Regions from separate parts of the Vibrio sp. R10-SF1-ISO8 genome, predicted to be linked through region 1. Evidence: predicted binding sites of a transcription regulator. Region 1 holds the regulator's gene; the other holds the start of a gene.

Evidence for each region. The regulator PurR, encoded in region 1, represses purine synthesis genes. The targets are predictions, from matches to a motif close to TNANGNAAACGTTTNCNTNA.
Region 2: the regulator PurR is predicted to act here: its motif matches at 1,468-1,487, upstream of purT (formate-dependent phosphoribosylglycinamide formyltransferase).

Annotation. Positions count from the first base shown of each region.
Region 1 is NZ_JCBDHL010000018.1:184,411-188,424, forward strand. Features, by position in the region: gene elyC (envelope biogenesis factor ElyC) at 1-115, shown strand, start outside; gene torR (two-component system response regulator TorR) at 211-924, opposite strand; gene torD (molecular chaperone TorD) at 1,162-1,809, shown strand; gene purR (HTH-type transcriptional repressor PurR) at 2,021-3,028, shown strand; cyclic di-GMP riboswitch class I at 3,173-3,259, shown strand; gene AC6R00_RS14165 (TfoX/Sxy family DNA transformation protein) at 3,393-3,983, shown strand.
Region 2 is NZ_JCBDHL010000005.1:92,226-96,239, reverse strand. Features, by position in the region: gene AC6R00_RS01650 (thiopurine S-methyltransferase) at 1-165, shown strand, start outside; gene purT (formate-dependent phosphoribosylglycinamide formyltransferase) at 230-1,405, opposite strand; gene AC6R00_RS01640 (cyclic di-GMP phosphodiesterase) at 1,685-2,890, shown strand; gene cdd (cytidine deaminase) at 2,937-3,824, opposite strand.

The DNA.
Region 1 (4,014 bases):
GGAGCAAACCGAGCGTTATTGGCACGAAACCTTAGGTCAAATTTGGCAAACGCTTAGAAACTGGGCATCAGATTATGAAGAGCAAGCGCTGCAAGCTTCTGAAAGCAAAGTTTGATACCAAGTTAAATAAGATACCAACCAGAATAAATCCTAGATAGAAAAATACCGAGGCAAGCCTCGGTATTTTTATGTCTGTTGACGCGGTGACAGTTAATCACCTGCAAACATATAGCCTTCGCCATGAACGGTGACAAAAATTTGTGGATTCTTTGGATCGAATTCCATTTTTGCTCGCATGCGACGAATCAACACGTCAATTGTGCGATCGTTTGGTGCATCAACACGATGGCTGATCATGTTCAAGATACGCTCGCGACTAAGAACTTGATTCGGATAAGAGGATAAAGCCACTAACAGTTCATATTCTGCTTTAGTCAGCTTAACTGGCTCCCCGTTACGACTCAGAGCACGGCGCTGAACGTCAAACGTCCACTCGCCAAAGCGAACGACATTATCATCTTGCTTCGCTGCGCTGTCAGAGCCTGACGAATTACGTGCAGCAGAAATTCGCCACAGCAAGTTCTTAACTCGAACCAGTAGCTCTCGTAATTCAAAAGGTTTAGTGACATAGTCATCAGCGCCCATTTCGAGGCCAACGATTTTGTCGATGCTGTCCGTGCGTCCTGTTACCAGGATAATTCCAATGTCTGACTGACTGCGAAGTTCGCGAGTTAGCATTAATCCATCTTCACCCGGCAGATTAATATCCAACATCACCAAATCAATCGCGTTGCTTTGTAGCATGTCTCGCATCTGCTCGCCGCTTTCTGCTTCACTGACTTGGTAACCTTCATTCTGAAAGTAGCCAACAAGCTTGCTGCGAGTCACTACGTCGTCTTCTACTACTAGTACATGATAACTCATCTGCACCACTTAATTTACATTGGGAATAGTTCTATCATTTATTCTATTCATAAATAGTAACATTTCTAGTATTTATCACTTTAAAAACGAGAAAGATGATTTTTTATTGATTCAAAACAAAACCTCCGCCTTTGTTAATATATGCTCATAATTCGTCTTTTATTGTCACGTAAGCCATTACCGCTATTCATTTTTATTAGTTACACTAATAGGTAGTTATTTTGGGAGTGATACCTAATGCAAGAAATCAAAGCATTCAACGAGAAACGTGCGGAAATTTATTGGTGGCTTTCAAGCCTTTACGCCAAGGAATTAACGGAAGAGAATCTGGAGCAGTACCATTCAGCTCAAATCCGCTCTTTCCTTACTGGCCTTGGCGAGAATGCCGCTCTTAAACCGTCGATTGATCGTGTCATTGATGCACTTAATCGCTTAATCGATCGCGAAGATGCGCAACTAGAGCTTGCCGCTGACTTTTGTGATCTATTTTTAAAGTCTGACCGCGACTCGGCACTGCCTTATGCTTCAATGTACATTGGAGACACAGGCCTGCTTAACGACAAGCCTGCCAAAGAGATGGAAGCATTAATGCTAGAGCATGGTGTAGCCGTTGATGAAAGCCTAAATGAGCCGGCTGATCACATTGCCATTGAGCTGGATTTTCTCGGTAACCTTATCATTCGCTCTAATGAACTTGAGCAAGAGCGTCATATTGAAGAGGCACTGATCGAACAAGAGAGCTTCATTCGTCAGCACCTTCTAAGTTGGACACCTAAGTTTTCGGCTAAGTGTCAAACGCTCGATGAATTCGGTTTTTACTCTGCGATCGCTTCTCTCACTGTGGCGTTCTTGGAGTTGGACTGCACATATTTAATCGGCGAATAGAGTCTGACAATGTGAACTGGCACAGGTCAGTTTGACGAAATATGTTTGCCCTAAGTCGGATTGCGGTCTAAAATCGTGACCGCAAACGATAAAAATGAACTATTCAAATACAAACCGCTAAATAAGAGCGGTTTTTGTGTTTCTGATACTTTCTGCCAACTTATTCTAAACTGAATATATTCTCGTGGCAGTCATCGACAGGACAAAATTTATGGCCACTATTAAAGACGTTGCTCGCCTTGCTGGTGTTTCAACAACCACTGTGTCTCACGTGATTAACAAGACACGCTTTGTTGCCGAAGCGACACAAGAAAAAGTGATGGAAGCGGTAACCGAGCTTAACTATGCACCGAGTGCCGTTGCTCGTAGTCTTAAATGCAACACTACTCGTACAATCGGTATGTTAGTGACGCAATCGACTAACCTATTTTTCTCAGAAGTTATCGACGGCGTAGAAAGCTACTGCTACCGCCAAGGTTACACCTTGATTCTGTGTAATACCGGCGGCATCTATGAGAAGCAACGCGACTACATTCGCATGCTGGCTGAAAAGCGTGTAGATGGCATCCTAGTGATGTGTTCAGATCTGACTGAAGAGCTGAGCGAAATGCTCGACCGCCACAAAGACATTCCAAAAGTGGTAATGGACTGGGGTCCAGAGAGTTCTCAAGCCGATAAGATCATCGATAACTCTGAAGAAGGCGGCTATCTAGCGACAAAATATCTGATCGAGCGCGGTCATACTGACATTGCTTGTTTAAGTGGTCACTTCGAGAAAGCGGCGTGTGTTGAGCGTATTAGTGGCTTTAAGCGTGCAATGGCTGAAGCTGATTTAACAGTAAACGAAGATTGGATTCTTGAAGGTAACTTCGAATGTGATACGGCGGTACTGGCTGCGGATAAAATTGTTGCGATGGATAAAAAGCCAACAGCCGTATTTTGTTTTAATGACACAATGGCGCTTGGCTTAATGAGCCGTCTACAACAGAAAGGCATTCAAATACCTCAAGACATCTCAGTAATCGGCTACGATAATATTGAACTAGCAGAGTACTTCTCTCCACCTCTAACAACAGTGCACCAACCAAAACGTCGCGTTGGTAAGAATGCCTTCGAAATTCTTCTTGAGCGCATTAAAGATAAAGAGCACGAAAAACGTGTGTTCGAGATGCACCCAGAAATTGTCGAGCGCAATACCGTTCGTAATCTAAATAAATAACCTTAAGTCAGACGCTTAGCTTGTAGTCGTACTATTGGCTAGGCGTATATCTCCCCTCTATTTATTGAACCAACATCACATTTATCCGATACAAACGTGATGTTCTGCGCAGATTTTATTTATTCTTAATGTGTTCGATTAATGCCACGAACAGGGCAAACCATTTCGAAAGGATGGGACGCAAAGCCTCCGGCCTTAAACAATTTATTGTCTGGTAGCGGGGTTGCCGATGGCGAATATGCAAACTGTCATACCGCTTTTACTTGCACTCGTATGACACCTTACTGACAATGTCTCTGCATAATTTTGCTAATCTCTCGGACCTGCATTGGTGGCGTATACTTATACACCGAGAAAACACAGCATGGATAAACCAATACTAAAAGACTCAATGCGTTTATTTGAGCAGTTAGGACATATTAAGTCTCGCTCAATGTTTGGTGGCTTTGGCATTTTTGCTGATGACACTATGTTCGCACTTGTCGTCAACGATAAACTACACGTACGCGCGGACGCGGCTCTCGCTAAACAGTTCAGGTCTCAAGGGCTAGAACCCTATGTTTACAAAAAACGCGGATTCCCCGTCGTGACGAAGTATTTTGCGCTTTGTGATGATTGGGCAGCTGACGCAAATAAAACGTTAAAGATTGCGAACGTCGCCTTAAAAGCAGCAAATCAAGAGAAGCAATGCCAATCGCAAGCGAAACCCAATCGTTTGAAAGATCTGCCTAACTTGCGGCTAGCAACTGAGCGCATGCTCAAGAAAGCTGGTATAGATTCGGTAGAGAATCTGGAACAAGTGGGAGCCGTACATGCGTTTAAAGCCATTCAGACTACACACTCTTCCGATGTAAACATCGAACTTCTCTGGGCTTTAGAAGGTGCCATTAAAGGGACACACTGGTCGGTTATCCCCCAAAGTCGCCGTCAGGAGCTGTTAACTCAAGTCAGCTAACCTAAAAAATAAATTTGTTTAAGAAGTCAGC
Region 2 (4,014 bases), on a different contig from region 1:
CCGGGGCCTCCATTTGCTGTCCCTGAATCTGAGGTGAGAGCGCTGTATGAGGGTTACAAGATCACTAAGCTAGAGAGCAATGAAGACGCTGAAAAGCATCCTAAGATTGCTAAACATGAATCTGCACGATTTGCTGAAGAAGTTTACTTGATTGAAGCGGTTTAAATTTAAGATAAACAAAGGCTTGGTCATTTCAAATGACCAAGCCTTTTAGTTTCGATAAAACGACTTAGTAAATGATTTTTACTTTATCTGCGCTTTGTTTAGCGTCTTCGATCGCTTGCTCTACAGAATCACGTCGAGTAATCGCGACCCCTAAACGGCGGCGTCCATCAATATCGGGTTTGCCAAATAGTCGAAGCTGAGTCTGTGGCGCAGCTAACGCATCGCCTAGGCCTTCGAAGCGAACATCATTTGATGTTCCTTGCCCTAAGATAACGGCTGAGGCTGCTGGGCCGTACTGAGTAATCCCAGCGATTGGCATACCTGTAAATGCACGAACATGTAGAGCGAACTCAGAACTGTCTTGTGACATTAGAGTGACGAGGCCAGTATCGTGTGGGCGAGGTGAGACTTCGTTAAAGATAACCGTGTCGCCTTTGGCAAACAGCTCAACACCAAAGATGCCGTAACCGCCAAGTGCATTCACCACTTTACCGGCAGCATCTTGGGCAGCGGCTAGCGCGTTGTCTGTCATAACTTGTGGCTGCCAAGATTCACGGTAGTCTCCATCTTCCTGACGATGACCAATTGGCGCACAGAAATGTACACCATCAACAGCGCGAACGGTGAGCAAAGTGATCTCGTAATCGAAATCAATAAACCCTTCTACAATGACGCGACCTGCTCCAGTACGTCCGCCTTCTTGTGCATAGTTCCAAGCCTTATCAATATCTTTAGCACTTTTAATGACACTTTGGCCTTTGCCTGAAGAACTCATGACCGGTTTACATACACACGGCACACCAACTGCTTCTACTGCGGCAACAAACTCTTCATAGCTGTCTGCAAAGCGATAAGGGGATGTGGTTAAGCTTAGCTCTTCTGCGGCTAAGCGACGGATCCCTTCACGGTTCATTGTTAGCTTTGTTGCCTTCGCTGTTGGCACGACGTTCAAGCCTTGGGCTTCTAATTCTACTAACGTATCGGTCGCGATGGCTTCAATTTCAGGCACGACATAATCAGGCTGTTCTTTTTCGATAATAGCTTGCAGCGCGTCACCATCGAGCATATCTAATGTATAGCTGCGATGGGCAACCTGCATCGCTGGTGCATTTTCGTAACGATCGCATGCGATCACTTCAAGACCAAGGCGTTGGCATTCGATGGCGACTTCTTTACCGAGTTCACCCGAACCAAGAAGCAGAACGCGAGTTGCATGATTTGCTGTTGCAGTACCGAACATAATTAACCCTAAAATGTAAGAGGAATAGAAGGTTTTGCGAGCATGATACTCATTGGTAAAAGAAAAGCAAACGTTTGCTTTGTGGTGTTTGGTTAATTTTAGTGGTGGAGTACTGCGAGACAAGAGCGATGAAAATTACGATTTCGATAATTCTCAACTTTATTACCGCTTTTTGGGTGTTTATTGAGCAATTGCAATCACTTATTACGTAAATACTCAGCATTAGAGTTATAATCACTAACAATAATCAACTCTAATAAGAATACGGCTACTAACTTAATGCAGTTCGACCCAGAAAAATCCATAAAAATACCAATCGGTACGCTGACCGTTGGCATGTTTGTGACTGCAATCGAAGACAGTAAACGCGTCAATCTCGCCAATGCGGGGCGTGTGCCGTCTGAAAAAGCAGTCAAACAGCTTGTTAAAAATGGAGTCAAATTTGCTTGGGTAGACAAGGAGTTGTCAGTAAAAGGGAGTGTTTTTAAACCCGTTAAGGTTGTGGAAGAAACTGAATCGCCACAAGAAGCATCAACACCAGTGAAGCGGAAAAAGGTGAGCCGCTTTTCACAGCAAAAGAAAGCGCAGAAAATCATCAAAGAAGCAAAAGGGCTGGCTAACAGGATTCTGACGCAAACTTTTGAAGGTAAGCCAATACATGTCTCCGAACTGGATGATCTCGCAGACGACATGATCGAATCCGTGTTGCTTGATTCAGATGCATTGCATTGTGTGTCTGCACTGCGCAATAAAGATGAGTACTTACTTGAACACTCAGTCAATGTTGCGACTTTACTCGTGACATTTGGTAAACATCTTGGCCTGCCGAAAGAGACGCTAAAACAAATGGCGATTGGTGGCATTATGCACGATGTTGGCAAAATTAAGGTTGATGATAAAGTTCTGCACAAACCTGCTCGGTTAACACCCGAAGAGTTCGAGCATATGAAGCTTCATCAGGTTTACGCGAAAGAGATCATCACTACGGTTACAGGTTTGAGTGATGTTAGCCGCGACGTTTGTTTGATGCATCATGAAAAACTCGATGGGAACGGCTATCCAGCGGGGCTAAAAGGTGATGAAATCCCTCTACACGGTCGTATGAGCTGCATCGTTGATATCTATGACGCGTTGACTGCCGATCGCTGTTACAAACAAGGCATGAGCCCAGCAGAAGCGTTTAAAATACTCTTGAGCTTAACACCGAATCATTTAGACAAAGAGTTGGTGTACAAATTCATCAACTGTATTGGCGTTTTCCCTGTTGGGGCTTTGGTCGAGTTGAGTGATGGACGTGTAGGTATTATTTGGACTTCGAATTCCCACGAACCGCTAAAACCAGAAATCAAATGTTTCTATTCGCGTAAGTATCACCGTTTTGTCGATGTAAGTTTTGTCGATATGAAAACAACCAAACTAACGATTAAAAAGGCGATAGCCCCTAGTCAGTTAGAAGTCGACCCCAAACCGTTTTTCGATGTTTAACCCCGAATTGATACAAAAAAGGCGCTAATTTAGCGCCTTTCTCAGTTTAAAGTTCCAAGTAAGTGATTGGAATATCAGGGTTTAGTGCTTCTAGCGTCGCTTGTGTGTTAGCTAGATGGCTGATAGTACCGTCTTCTACTTCTACCAAGGCCGCAGAATCAATACTTTCGAGCTCCTTACGGTCTAACAGTAACTGGATCAACGCAACCTGAAGTGGCGGTAGGCTTGGGTTAAATGCAGCGTTTTCTGCATATGCGCCTTGATATACTTTGCCATCTTTGGTCTTAATCGCGACACCACTTAAGTTATGTGTGTAAGGGGCATGGCTACGATTTAAGGCAGCGACGGCCAGTTGTAATAGCTCATCTTGCTCTTGTGTCTGTTTTCCATGGTCAACAGAGGTCATCAATGCGGATTCGATGCCAAGATCTGAAGGGCCAAACGATTCTGGTAAGTAGTAATGAAGTGGCTGACCTTCACGTTTCGGCAGTTGGATCTTTAGCTCGTTAGCGGTTGAAAGCTCATTCATAAACTGACGACAGTGACCACAAGGGCTGTAGTTGATCGTGATGTCAGCAACGCCTTGTTCACCCTTCATCCACGCATGGCTGATGGCTGATTGCTCTGCGTGAACGGTTTGCCCTAGTTGAACGCCGTCAAACTCGACATTCGCGCCGAAGTAGAGTTTGCCAGATAGGCCGCGAACAATTGCACCCACATAAAACTTAGAAAGCGGAGCATAGGAATAAGCGGCTGCAAATGGAAGTAGCAATACTCGTAGTTCTGCGTCATCAAGACCTGAAATAGCGAGGAGTTGCTCAAATTGCTCTGAAGAAATCGTCGCGTCAAAATCGTCAGCAAGAAGAATAGGAGATAAGAAATCTGCTACGTTTTGTGGCACTTCAGATAGCGCCTGTTCAATGCGGCTTCTCATAGTGAGTCCTTTAATAAACATCGTTGATATCTTTGAGTTTAGAGCCAGATACTGGTGTGTAAACTCCGATATTGGTATTACATTTTATGTAAAGATGAGAATTATTCGGCGATCAAGATCACAAAATATATTGTAACGATATTGTCTGTTGCATTATTTGAGTGATGTCACACATGATAACGATTACAGG